Regions from separate parts of the Dorea sp. OM07-5 genome, predicted to be linked through region 1. Evidence: predicted binding sites of a transcription regulator. Region 1 holds the regulator's gene; each other region holds the start of a gene.
What was found. The regulator HrcA, encoded in region 1, represses chaperone genes, less so after heat shock. The targets are predictions, from matches to a motif close to TGTTAGCACTCNNNNNNNNNGAGTGCTAACA.
Positions count from the first base shown of each region.

Region 2: the regulator HrcA is predicted to act here: its motif matches at 1,342-1,372, upstream of DXC04_RS08265 (Hsp20/alpha crystallin family protein).
Region 3: the regulator HrcA is predicted to act here: its motif matches at 1,371-1,401, upstream of htpG (molecular chaperone HtpG).

Region 1 covers NZ_QUKZ01000014.1:32,886-36,174, forward strand. The annotation lists gene DXC04_RS12200 (response regulator transcription factor) at 1-551, shown strand, start outside; gene DXC04_RS12205 (hypothetical protein) at 627-920, shown strand; gene hrcA (heat-inducible transcriptional repressor HrcA) at 1,068-2,111, shown strand; gene grpE (nucleotide exchange factor GrpE) at 2,162-2,761, shown strand; gene dnaK (molecular chaperone DnaK) at 2,797-3,289, shown strand, end outside.
Region 2 covers NZ_QUKZ01000007.1:39,880-43,168, forward strand. The annotation lists gene DXC04_RS08255 (translation factor GTPase family protein) at 1-431, opposite strand, end outside; gene DXC04_RS08260 (YkgJ family cysteine cluster protein) at 463-1,137, opposite strand; gene DXC04_RS08265 (Hsp20/alpha crystallin family protein) at 1,522-1,947, shown strand; gene DXC04_RS08270 (Hsp20/alpha crystallin family protein) at 2,045-2,506, shown strand; gene DXC04_RS08275 (rhodanese-like domain-containing protein) at 2,737-3,289, shown strand, end outside.
Region 3 covers NZ_QUKZ01000001.1:266,834-270,122, reverse strand. The annotation lists gene htpG (molecular chaperone HtpG) at 1-1,274, opposite strand, end outside; gene DXC04_RS01340 (ABC transporter permease) at 1,449-3,289, opposite strand, start outside.

The DNA of each region.
Region 1 (3,289 bases):
TGTCAGAATTTTACAGTGTCAGTGTAGCCAAAGCCGGGAGCCAGGCGATTGCACTTCTGGAAAAAGGCGTGATCCCGGATCTGATCCTTCTGGATATTGCTATGCCTGGAATGGATGGATATGAGACACTAAATGAGATGAAGAAGATTCCGGCGGCAGGCAGTGTGCCGATTATTTTCCTGACCGGATTTTCCGATGCAGATTATGAAGTGCGCGGATTAAAATCCGGCGCGGTAGATTATATTGTGAAACCATTTGTGAAAGAAGTACTGCTTGCAAGAGTGGAACGCCATTTACAATATGAAGAAGGACGGGCCAGAGAAGAACGAACGGAAGAAATAAAGGAGAATGAAACGTATAAAAAGATGCAGGAAGTGTTAAGCCCAATCGAGTGGAAGATTGCGCAGGCAATTGCAAAAGGGATGGACAACCGGGAGATTGCGGCGGAATATCATTATTCTTATGGTTATGTGAAAAATGTAATTACCCGTATATTTTCAAAACTTGAGGTGGAGAAAAGAAGAGATCTGCGGAAAATGTTTGAAGGATAGGGGATGTTCGGTTGTGTTTTACATAGAAAAAGGCTATAATAGAGGAAATATATAACCACGCAGGAGGAATGCAAAATGAAAATTTTTGACACAGTAAACAAAGCAGAAGTAGAAGTAAATGGAACAGACGGACTGGTTCAGCTTATGAAAGACGGCCGTCAGGTAGATCTTTATCTGAAAGAGAAGAAATCTGATGAAGACGGATACATGAGCTGGGATGTAGAACACTGGTCAAGTGTAGATGGTAAAAGATTTATCCGCTGCTATTCATTAGAGGGACGTGTATTAAGTGAGTCTACAGGACATAATATCTATGATCTGGCAAATGATTTCAAACCGGAAGAGGCTGCAAAAGTAGAACTGAGCTAGACTGTTTTAAAGCGTTTGAAAAGAATCTAAAAAAATAATAAATACTGTTGACAAACAGAAAAAGGAGTGCTACATTAATAGTCGAAAGATGTTAGCACTCCTTTCTAATGAGTGCTAACAAAGAAAAATCCGAAAGGAGGAGAGCTGATGTTAGAAGAACATGGACTGAGTGATCGTAAGCTTAAGATTTTACATGCGATTATACAGACTTATCTAGAGAGTGGCGAGCCGGTCGGATCGAGAACCATTTCCAAATATACGGATTTGAATTTAAGTTCAGCAACGATCCGTAATGAGATGGCGGATCTGGAAGAACTTGGTTATATCATACAGCCACATACATCGGCAGGTCGTATTCCTTCGGATAAAGGCTACAGATTATATGTAGATATGCTGATGCAGGAGAAGGAGCAGGAACTGAATGATATGCAGGATCAGATGCTTCAGAAAGCAGATAAGATGGATCAGCTTCTGAAACAGGCAGCCAAAGTTTTAGCGAACAATACGAATTACGCAACGATGGTTTCCACTCCGATGAACAATTCCAATAAGATCAAGTTCCTCCAGTTGTCTATGGTGGATGAAGAACAGGTGATCGCGGTAATTGTTCTCGGCGGCAATGTGATAAAGAACAAGCTCATTCATCTGGAAGAACCGCTCAGCAATGAGAACCTGCTGAAGCTGAATATGCTTTTGAATACAACACTCAATGGTATGTCCATTGAGGAGATCAATTTAGGACTGATCGCAAGACTCAAAGAGCAGGCAGGTATTCACAGCGTGGTGATTGGCAACGTACTGGATGCAGTCGCAGATACGATACAGGTCGATGAAGATATGCAGATCTATACAAGTGGTGCGACGAACATTTTCAAATATCCGGAGCTCAGCGATAAGCAGAGCGCTCAGGATATCATCAGTGCATTTGAAGAAAAACAACAGCTTACAGAGCTTGTAACCCAGACACTTTCTCATGAAGAGAATACAGGAATTCAGGTTTATATCGGTGATGAAGCACCGGTACAGAACATGAAGGACTGCAGTGTCGTGACCGCAACCTATGAATTAGGCGAGGGCATGAAGGGAACGATAGGCATTATCGGACCGAAGCGGATGGATTATGAGCATGTTTTAAAATCTATGAAGCGTCTCCAGACAGAACTGGATCAGATGTTTCATAAGAATGAATAAGAAAGGTGGAAGTACCCTTGGAAGATAACAAAGAAAAGAGCCAGGAAGAGATGGTAAAGGAAGCTGTGGAGGAAGCAAAGAAGACAGCTGAAGCCACTAAAGAAGAGGCAGCCGAAGACGAAGCGAAGGAAGCAGAGACAGAGGACAGCAAAGAATCCGATACAGAAGAGAAGAAATCCGGCAAGAAGTTATTTGGCAAGAAGGATAAGAAAGATAAAAAAGACGAGAAGATTGAGGAACTGACTGACAGACTCACTCGTCAGATGGCAGAGTTTGATAACTTCCGCAAACGTACAGAGAAGGAGAAATCCCAAATGTACGAAGTTGGTGCGAAAGATATCATAGAGAAGATTCTTCCGGTTGTAGACAATTTCGAAAGAGGTCTGGATGCAGTGAAGGAAGAAGACAAAGAGGATCCATTTATCCAGGGAATGGAGAAGGTTTACAAACAACTGATGACAACACTGGAAGGAATCGAGGTGAAACCTATCGAAGCGGTAGGTCAGGAATTTGACCCGAATCTTCATAATGCGGTTATGCATGTGGAAGATGAGAATCTCGGTGAGAATATCATTGCCGAAGAATTCCAAAAAGGTTATATGTATCGTGACTCTGTAGTGAGACACAGTATGGTAAAAGTAGCAAATTAGAATTTATTTAGAAATAGAACAGGAGGACAATTATTATGGGTAAAATCATTGGTATTGACTTAGGTACAACAAACAGCTGTGTAGCCGTAATGGAAGGTGGACAGCCAACAGTTATCGCTAACACAGAAGGTGCAAGAACTACACCGTCAGTAGTAGCATTTACAAAAACAGGAGAGCGTCTTGTAGGTGAACCTGCAAAACGTCAGGCAGTTACAAACGCAGAGAGAACAATCTCTTCTATCAAGAGAGAGATGGGATCTGATTATAAAGTAACTGTAGATGAGAAGAAATATTCTCCGCAGGAGATTTCAGCAATGATCCTTCAGAAATTAAAAGCAGATGCAGAAGGATATCTTGGAGAAAAAGTAACAGAAGCTGTTATCACAGTACCTGCTTACTTCAACGATGCTCAGCGTCAGGCTACAAAAGATGCCGGTAAGATCGCAGGACTTGATGTAAAACGTATCATCAACGAGCCTACGGCAGCAGCACTTGCTTACGGACTTGACAATGAGAATGAACAGAAGA
Region 2 (3,289 bases), on a different contig from region 1:
AGTTCTTCCAGCAGGTGTTTCCTGTCTGTTCCTTCCTGATCCATCTTATTTACAAATAAAAATACCGGTACATTGTAGCGTTTCAGGAGGCTCCAGAGTGTCCTTGTATGTCCCTGGATTCCGTCCGCTCCGTTGATCACAAGAATCGCATAATCGAGGACCTGCAAAGTACGCTCCATCTCCGCTGAAAAATCCACATGTCCCGGTGTATCCAGCAAAGTTACCTGCCACGGATCAAGCGGAAATACCGCCTGTTTGGAAAATATCGTAATTCCTCTGCTCCGCTCCAGTTCATGCGTATCCAGAAATGCATCTTTATGATCCACTCTTCCCAACGTTCTTAATTTGCCACTCAAATACAAAATACTTTCCGAAAGTGTTGTCTTTCCTGCATCAACATGCGCCAGTATTCCGATTGTAATATTTCTCATATTTCTTACACCTGTTTCTTCACTTTCTGTATTATAAATCCAGCTTCATCCGTACCAGTTCCCTGCGTTTTTCATATTCACTGTAAAATGCATCCCCAGCGGCAAGTTCTGCCTGATATGGTGTCTGATAGAATGTCCTCAAAATGAAAACCTGCAAAATCTTTGCTTCTTCCGCACTCAAATCTGCAAGCGCCGTCTCACAGTTTTTCAAAAATGCATGCCAGGAAGTAATATAGTTCTCATATGCTTTGAGATTTGCAATGCCAAGCCATTTTTTCACCTTAATCTTCGTTCGGTCTTTCTTCTGACATTCATGGATCTGCAGAAAATACTTAAATTCATCTTCTTCATAAAATCGTCCAAGCGGAAATAACCTGCAGATTCCCGGACGGAATGCATGAATCTTGCATCTGCCAGCTTCATTTAAGAATGGACAGCCTAACGTCCCGTCATCCATGTCAAGATGCGGCAGGATCATGCCATCCACAACTCCGAGCGCGATCTTTCCTTTCATTAATTCTTCAAATGTCTCACCCAGCCCGGCACTCATCTGCCAAACATCATAAGGATCCAGCACAATGGAATCACCCATACCACGGCAACACGCAGAACAGCCTTTGCAATCCTGACAATCTGCTTTTACCATGTCATTTGCCGTATATAAATTACCATCCGAGATTTCTTTCATATCTATGTTTCTTATCATTTTCTTATCCTCTATATGTCTTCGCTTTCTTTTGTCTGTCTGGAATCTTACGTTTTACATTATATCTGTGTAATAGAACATGAAAGCACTGTACTTCTTATAGGATAAACGATTGTAAGACTAAATGCCACCCCTTGTTTTACTTTGCAGAAAAATATGCCACATAATAGAAGTTTGTTTTTCAGTTAATAAAAAAATTCCAGAAATTAGCACTCACCTCTTGACAGTGCTAATAATAGATGTTATAGTACAGTTAGAACAAAGGAAGAGGGATAAAAAGAAAGGGTCTTGATTCCAGATGTTCCTATGAGACAACAACACATCGGATTCTCCGACAGTGCTTAATTATATTTTATGAATGTCTTTTGAAAGGAGATATGACTTATGATGTTACCTAGTATTTTTGGAGAGAACTTATTGAACGATTTCTTTGATGATGATTGGAATGCATGGGGTTATAGTGACACAAGCCTTATGAACACAGATGTTAAGGAAAACGAAAAGGATTACGAACTGACGATGAGTATGCCGGGCGTACAGAAAGATAATGTAAAGGCTGAACTGAATGATGGTTATCTGACAATCAGCGCAAGCACAGATACGAACAACGATGAGAAAGATAAAGATGGACATTATATCCGTCGTGAACGTTACAGCGGTTCTTGCCAGAGAAGTTTCTATGTTGGCAAAGATGTCACAGAAGATGATATTAAGGCAAGTTTTGAAGATGGCACTTTGAAGATGACCATTCCGAAAAAAGAAGCTAAACCTGCTGTGGAAAGCAAAAAACAGATTGCCATCGAAGGATAATCTTATAATTAAACTTATAGTCGACAAGTTGCTCATAGCCGGAGTGAAAAGCTCTGGTAGCACATAATATAGATAGAGATTCAAGGAGGAATGACTTATGATGATGCCTAGTATTTTTAATGATAATTTATTTGATGATTTTTTCAGATTCCCATTTTATAATGACAAAGATGAACATCGTATGGAGAAGAAACTTTACGGACACAGAGCTCACAACTTAATGAAGACCGATATCCGCGAGAGAAAAGGCAGTTATGTTCTCGATATTGACCTTCCTGGATTTAAGAAAGATGAGCTTACCATTGAGTTAAACGATGGTTATTTGACGATTAGTGCCGCAAAAGGACTGGATCAGGATAAGAAAGAAAAAGAAACCGGACATTATATCCGTCGTGAACGTTATGCCGGTTCCTGCCAGAGAAGTTTCTATGTTGGCAAGGATGTAACTGAAGAAGATATTAAAGCAAGCTTCAAACATGGCATTTTGAAACTGACCATTCCGAAAAAAGAAGCCAAACCTGCCGTAGAAAATAAGAAACAGATTGCTATTGAAGGATAATGTCAAATTCTTGCTTTTTCTTCTATTTAAGCTTATAAATAATTTATTTAACAAATAGCCTAAAGCCCACGATTTTACTGGGAGTTAGGCTATTTTTCATCTTATAGATATTATCTATTATTTAGTCATTTTATAGATATTATCAATTTGCTTATATTTATATATGAAACTATACTTAAGTGGATACAAAGCGTTCGCTTGAAAGCGAAAAGACAAGGAGGAATGTTGTAATGAAAGCAACAATCAAAAAAATCTCCCTGTTTATGCTCTCACTTGCTGTAGTTCTTACTATGGCAGCTTCTACAGGCATGAACAGTGAGGCGGCTTCGAAAAAGCCAACAAAGATTACCCTCAAAGCTACTTCGAAAACAGTAGATATCAAGGGTAAAGTGAAGGTTTCTGTTAAATCTGTAAAACCTTCTAAAGCAAGCAAATCTGTAACCTACAAATCAAGCAATAAGAAGATTGCTACTGTATCTTCTAAAGGCACTGTTACCGGTAAGAAAAAAGGTACTGTAAAGATCACTGCTACTTCCAAGAAGAACAAGAAAGTAAAATCTACAATCAAGATCACAGTAAAAGATCTGAAAGCTTCTTCTGTTAAGCTGAACACTACTTCCAAAACAGTAGCTTCCGGAAAAACAACAACTTTAAAAGCTACTGTAAAAGGAGCTACAGGATTCTACAACCAGGGTGTTACATGGAAATCAAGCAACACAAAAGTTGCTACTGTATCTTCCAAAGGTGTTGTAAAAGGTATCGCAGCAGGACAGGCTACAATCA
Region 3 (3,289 bases), on a different contig from region 1:
AATTTGATAAATGGGCTGATGCTGTCCCAGTATTTCTCATACTCGTCTCTCTTTGTCTTACACATTCCGGCAAGTTTATCTGCAACTTTCTTGGAAATGTACTCAGAAATCTTATTTACAAATCCATCATTCTGCAGGGCGCTTCTGGATACGTTAAGCGGCAGATCCGGACAGTCGATAACTCCTTTTAATACCATCAGGAATTCTGGAATTACTTCTTTAATATTATCAGCGATAAATACTTGATTGTTATACAACTTGATCGTTCCTTCTACGGATTCATACTCTGTATTGATTCTCGGGAAATACAGAATACCTTTCAAGTTAAATGGATAATCCATATTCAAATGGATCCAGAACAGTGGCTCTTTGTAATCCAGAAATACTTTGCGGTAAAATTCCTGATAATCTTCATCGGAACACTCATTTGGATGTTTTGTCCACAGTGGATGTATATCGCTTAAAGAAACCGGGCGCTTCTCAATCTTGACTTTCTCTTTTGCCGGCTCTGTCTCTACCATTTCTTTCTCGCCGTTCTCATTTTCTTTTTCTTCCATCTTGGCTTCTTCGTGAATGTGCTCTACGACAACATCATCCTCTTTAAGATCTGCCTCATCGATAGTCTCATATTCCGGTTCTGCTCCTTCTTTTGAAAGGAAAATCTCTACCGGCATGAATGAACAATATTTCTCGAGTACTTCTCTGACACGATATTCATTTGCAAACTCCAGGCTGTCCTCGTTCAGATACAGTGTCATTGTGGAACCGATTTCTGTCTTCGTTCCCTCTTCCATCTCATACTCTGTGCCGCCTTCGCTTACCCAATGTACCGGTTTTGCGCCTTCTTTATAAGATAAAGTATCAATATGCACTGCGTCTGCTACCATAAATGCAGAATAGAATCCAAGACCGAAATGTCCGATCATATCGTCTTCTGTTGTCTTGTCCTTATACTTCTCAAGAAACTGTGTTGCTCCGGAAAATGCAATCTGTGTAATATACTCTTCCACTTCGTCAGCTGTCATTCCAACACCGTTATCTGTAAATTTCAAAGTCTTCTCTTCCGGGTTTACTTCTACAGTAATCTTTGGTTTATATCCATCCGGAAGCTGATACTCTCCCATCATATCCAGTTTTTTTAATTTTGTGATCGCATCGCACCCATTGGATACCATCTCACGAACGAAAATATCATGATCGGAATATACCCATTTTTTAATAATCGGGAAAATATTTTCACTGCTGATCGATAAACTACCTTTTTTTGCTGCCATTTTAATCACTCCTATTTCTATTTTTTATCATGCGGATTCCCCGCCATTCTTCTCTAAAGGATATAATAAGCCTCTCATTTTCAAAAGTCAACAGAAAATTAGCACTCTTTTAAACAGAGTGCTAATAATTCTTTGAACTTTATAAAGTTTTTATAAATTATGCTGCTTTTATCTTTATTCCACACTTTTCAGTGATTCTACCATATCAATCTTGCGGAGTTTAAAATACATCACACCATTTATAATGATTGAAAACAGTACCGTAAACAGGAAACTGTACAGATAACTCGGCGGATTGATATTGCGTCCGAACATTGCAGCATCCACTTCTACTGTCTGGATGATAAACAGATGCAGAATCCTTCCGATCCCAATTCCTACACCCGCTCCTATAAGCGTCAGGATCAGATTCTCACGATACACATAAGCTCCTACTTCCTGATCATAAAATCCAAGTACTTTCAGTGTTGCAAGCTCTCTCTGCCTCTCAGCAATATTAATGTTATTCAGATTATAAAGTACGACAAATGCAAGCATACCTGCTGAAATGATCAGTACTACAATAACAAGATTCAGGCTTTTCAGCATATCATCAAGCTGTTCTCTGATCTCATGCATATAACTGACATTTAACACTTCTTTCCTTGCCAGTATCTTCTTTCCTGCATCTTCCTTCTGTTTCTGGGAATATCCATCACGGATTGTAAATAAGAAACAGTTATACTCCGGCTTCTCGCCATAGATCTTCTCATAGCAGGCAGGTGTCAGATAGAGATAATGCCCCATGTAATTCTCACAGATTTTTAGGATCTTTACTTTTTTATCTCCATTTTCCTCGTCCTTAATCCGGATCGTATCGCCGGCTTTCGCATTTAAAAGCTTCGCCGTCTTCTCACTGATAATTGCACCATCGTCTGTCAGCTTATAAGGCGTATGGCTTCTTCTGTCTCTGAAATGCACGTAGTCTCTGACATCTTCCGGCTCACCAAACACGCACTCATATGTCGCCCGCTTTTTCTTTCCTTTTGCAAGTGTTACGGACTGCATCTTCGCTTTCATATGACGAATCACATCCGAGTCTTTTGTAAGGAAATCATCCAGATTATCGATTTCTTTTTCCGTCAGATTCTCTTTTAAATAGACACTTCCATCGTAATACTGAATCTCGCTATACTGTAAGTCGGCAATCTCGAAGATGGAATCCCGGAGTCCAAATCCGACGAGCATCAATGCCATACAGCCGCCAATTCCAAATATTGTCATGAAAAAACGTTTCTTATACCGCATCAGATTACGGATGGTAGACTTCCAAGTAAAACTTAAATGTTTCCATAGAAATCCAATTCGTTCCAGGAAGACTCTTCTTCCAATCTTCGGTGCCGGCGGGCGCATCAGCACAGCCGGTGTTCCTCCCAGCTCCCGGTAGCAGGCTTCTATCGTTGCAAGCAATGTGCATGCTACTGCCACACCGGAAGCAAACGCTGCATAACCCCAGTGATACGGAATCAGGATCTCCGGTATATGTAAATACATAATTCCGTATGCATATATGATAATAAACGGGAAGATCTTTTCACCGATCAAAAATCCCATAACGCTTCCAATCGCCGAAGCAAGCAATGCATAGCCGATATATTTTGACGCAATTGCTGCTTTTCCATATCCAAGCGCTTTCATCGTTCCGATCTGTGTTCTCTGTTCTTCTACCATTCGCGTCATACTGGTCAGACTAATAAGCGCTGCTACGAGGAAAAAAATCACCGGGAAGACTTTTCCGATTGCTCGCATCCGATCCGCATTCTCACCATAGCTTGTATACTCCGGCAAGTCATTCCGATCTGCGATATACCATTTTGCTTTTGGGATATCCGCAACCTTCTTTTTCGCATCGGATACTTTTTTCTCTGCTTTTTTGATCTTCTCCTGTGCTTCTTTTTTACCTTTTTTGTAGCTGGCTTTCGCTTTTTCTAATTTCTTTTCACTCTCAGTAAACTCCTGCTCTCCTTTTGTAAGCT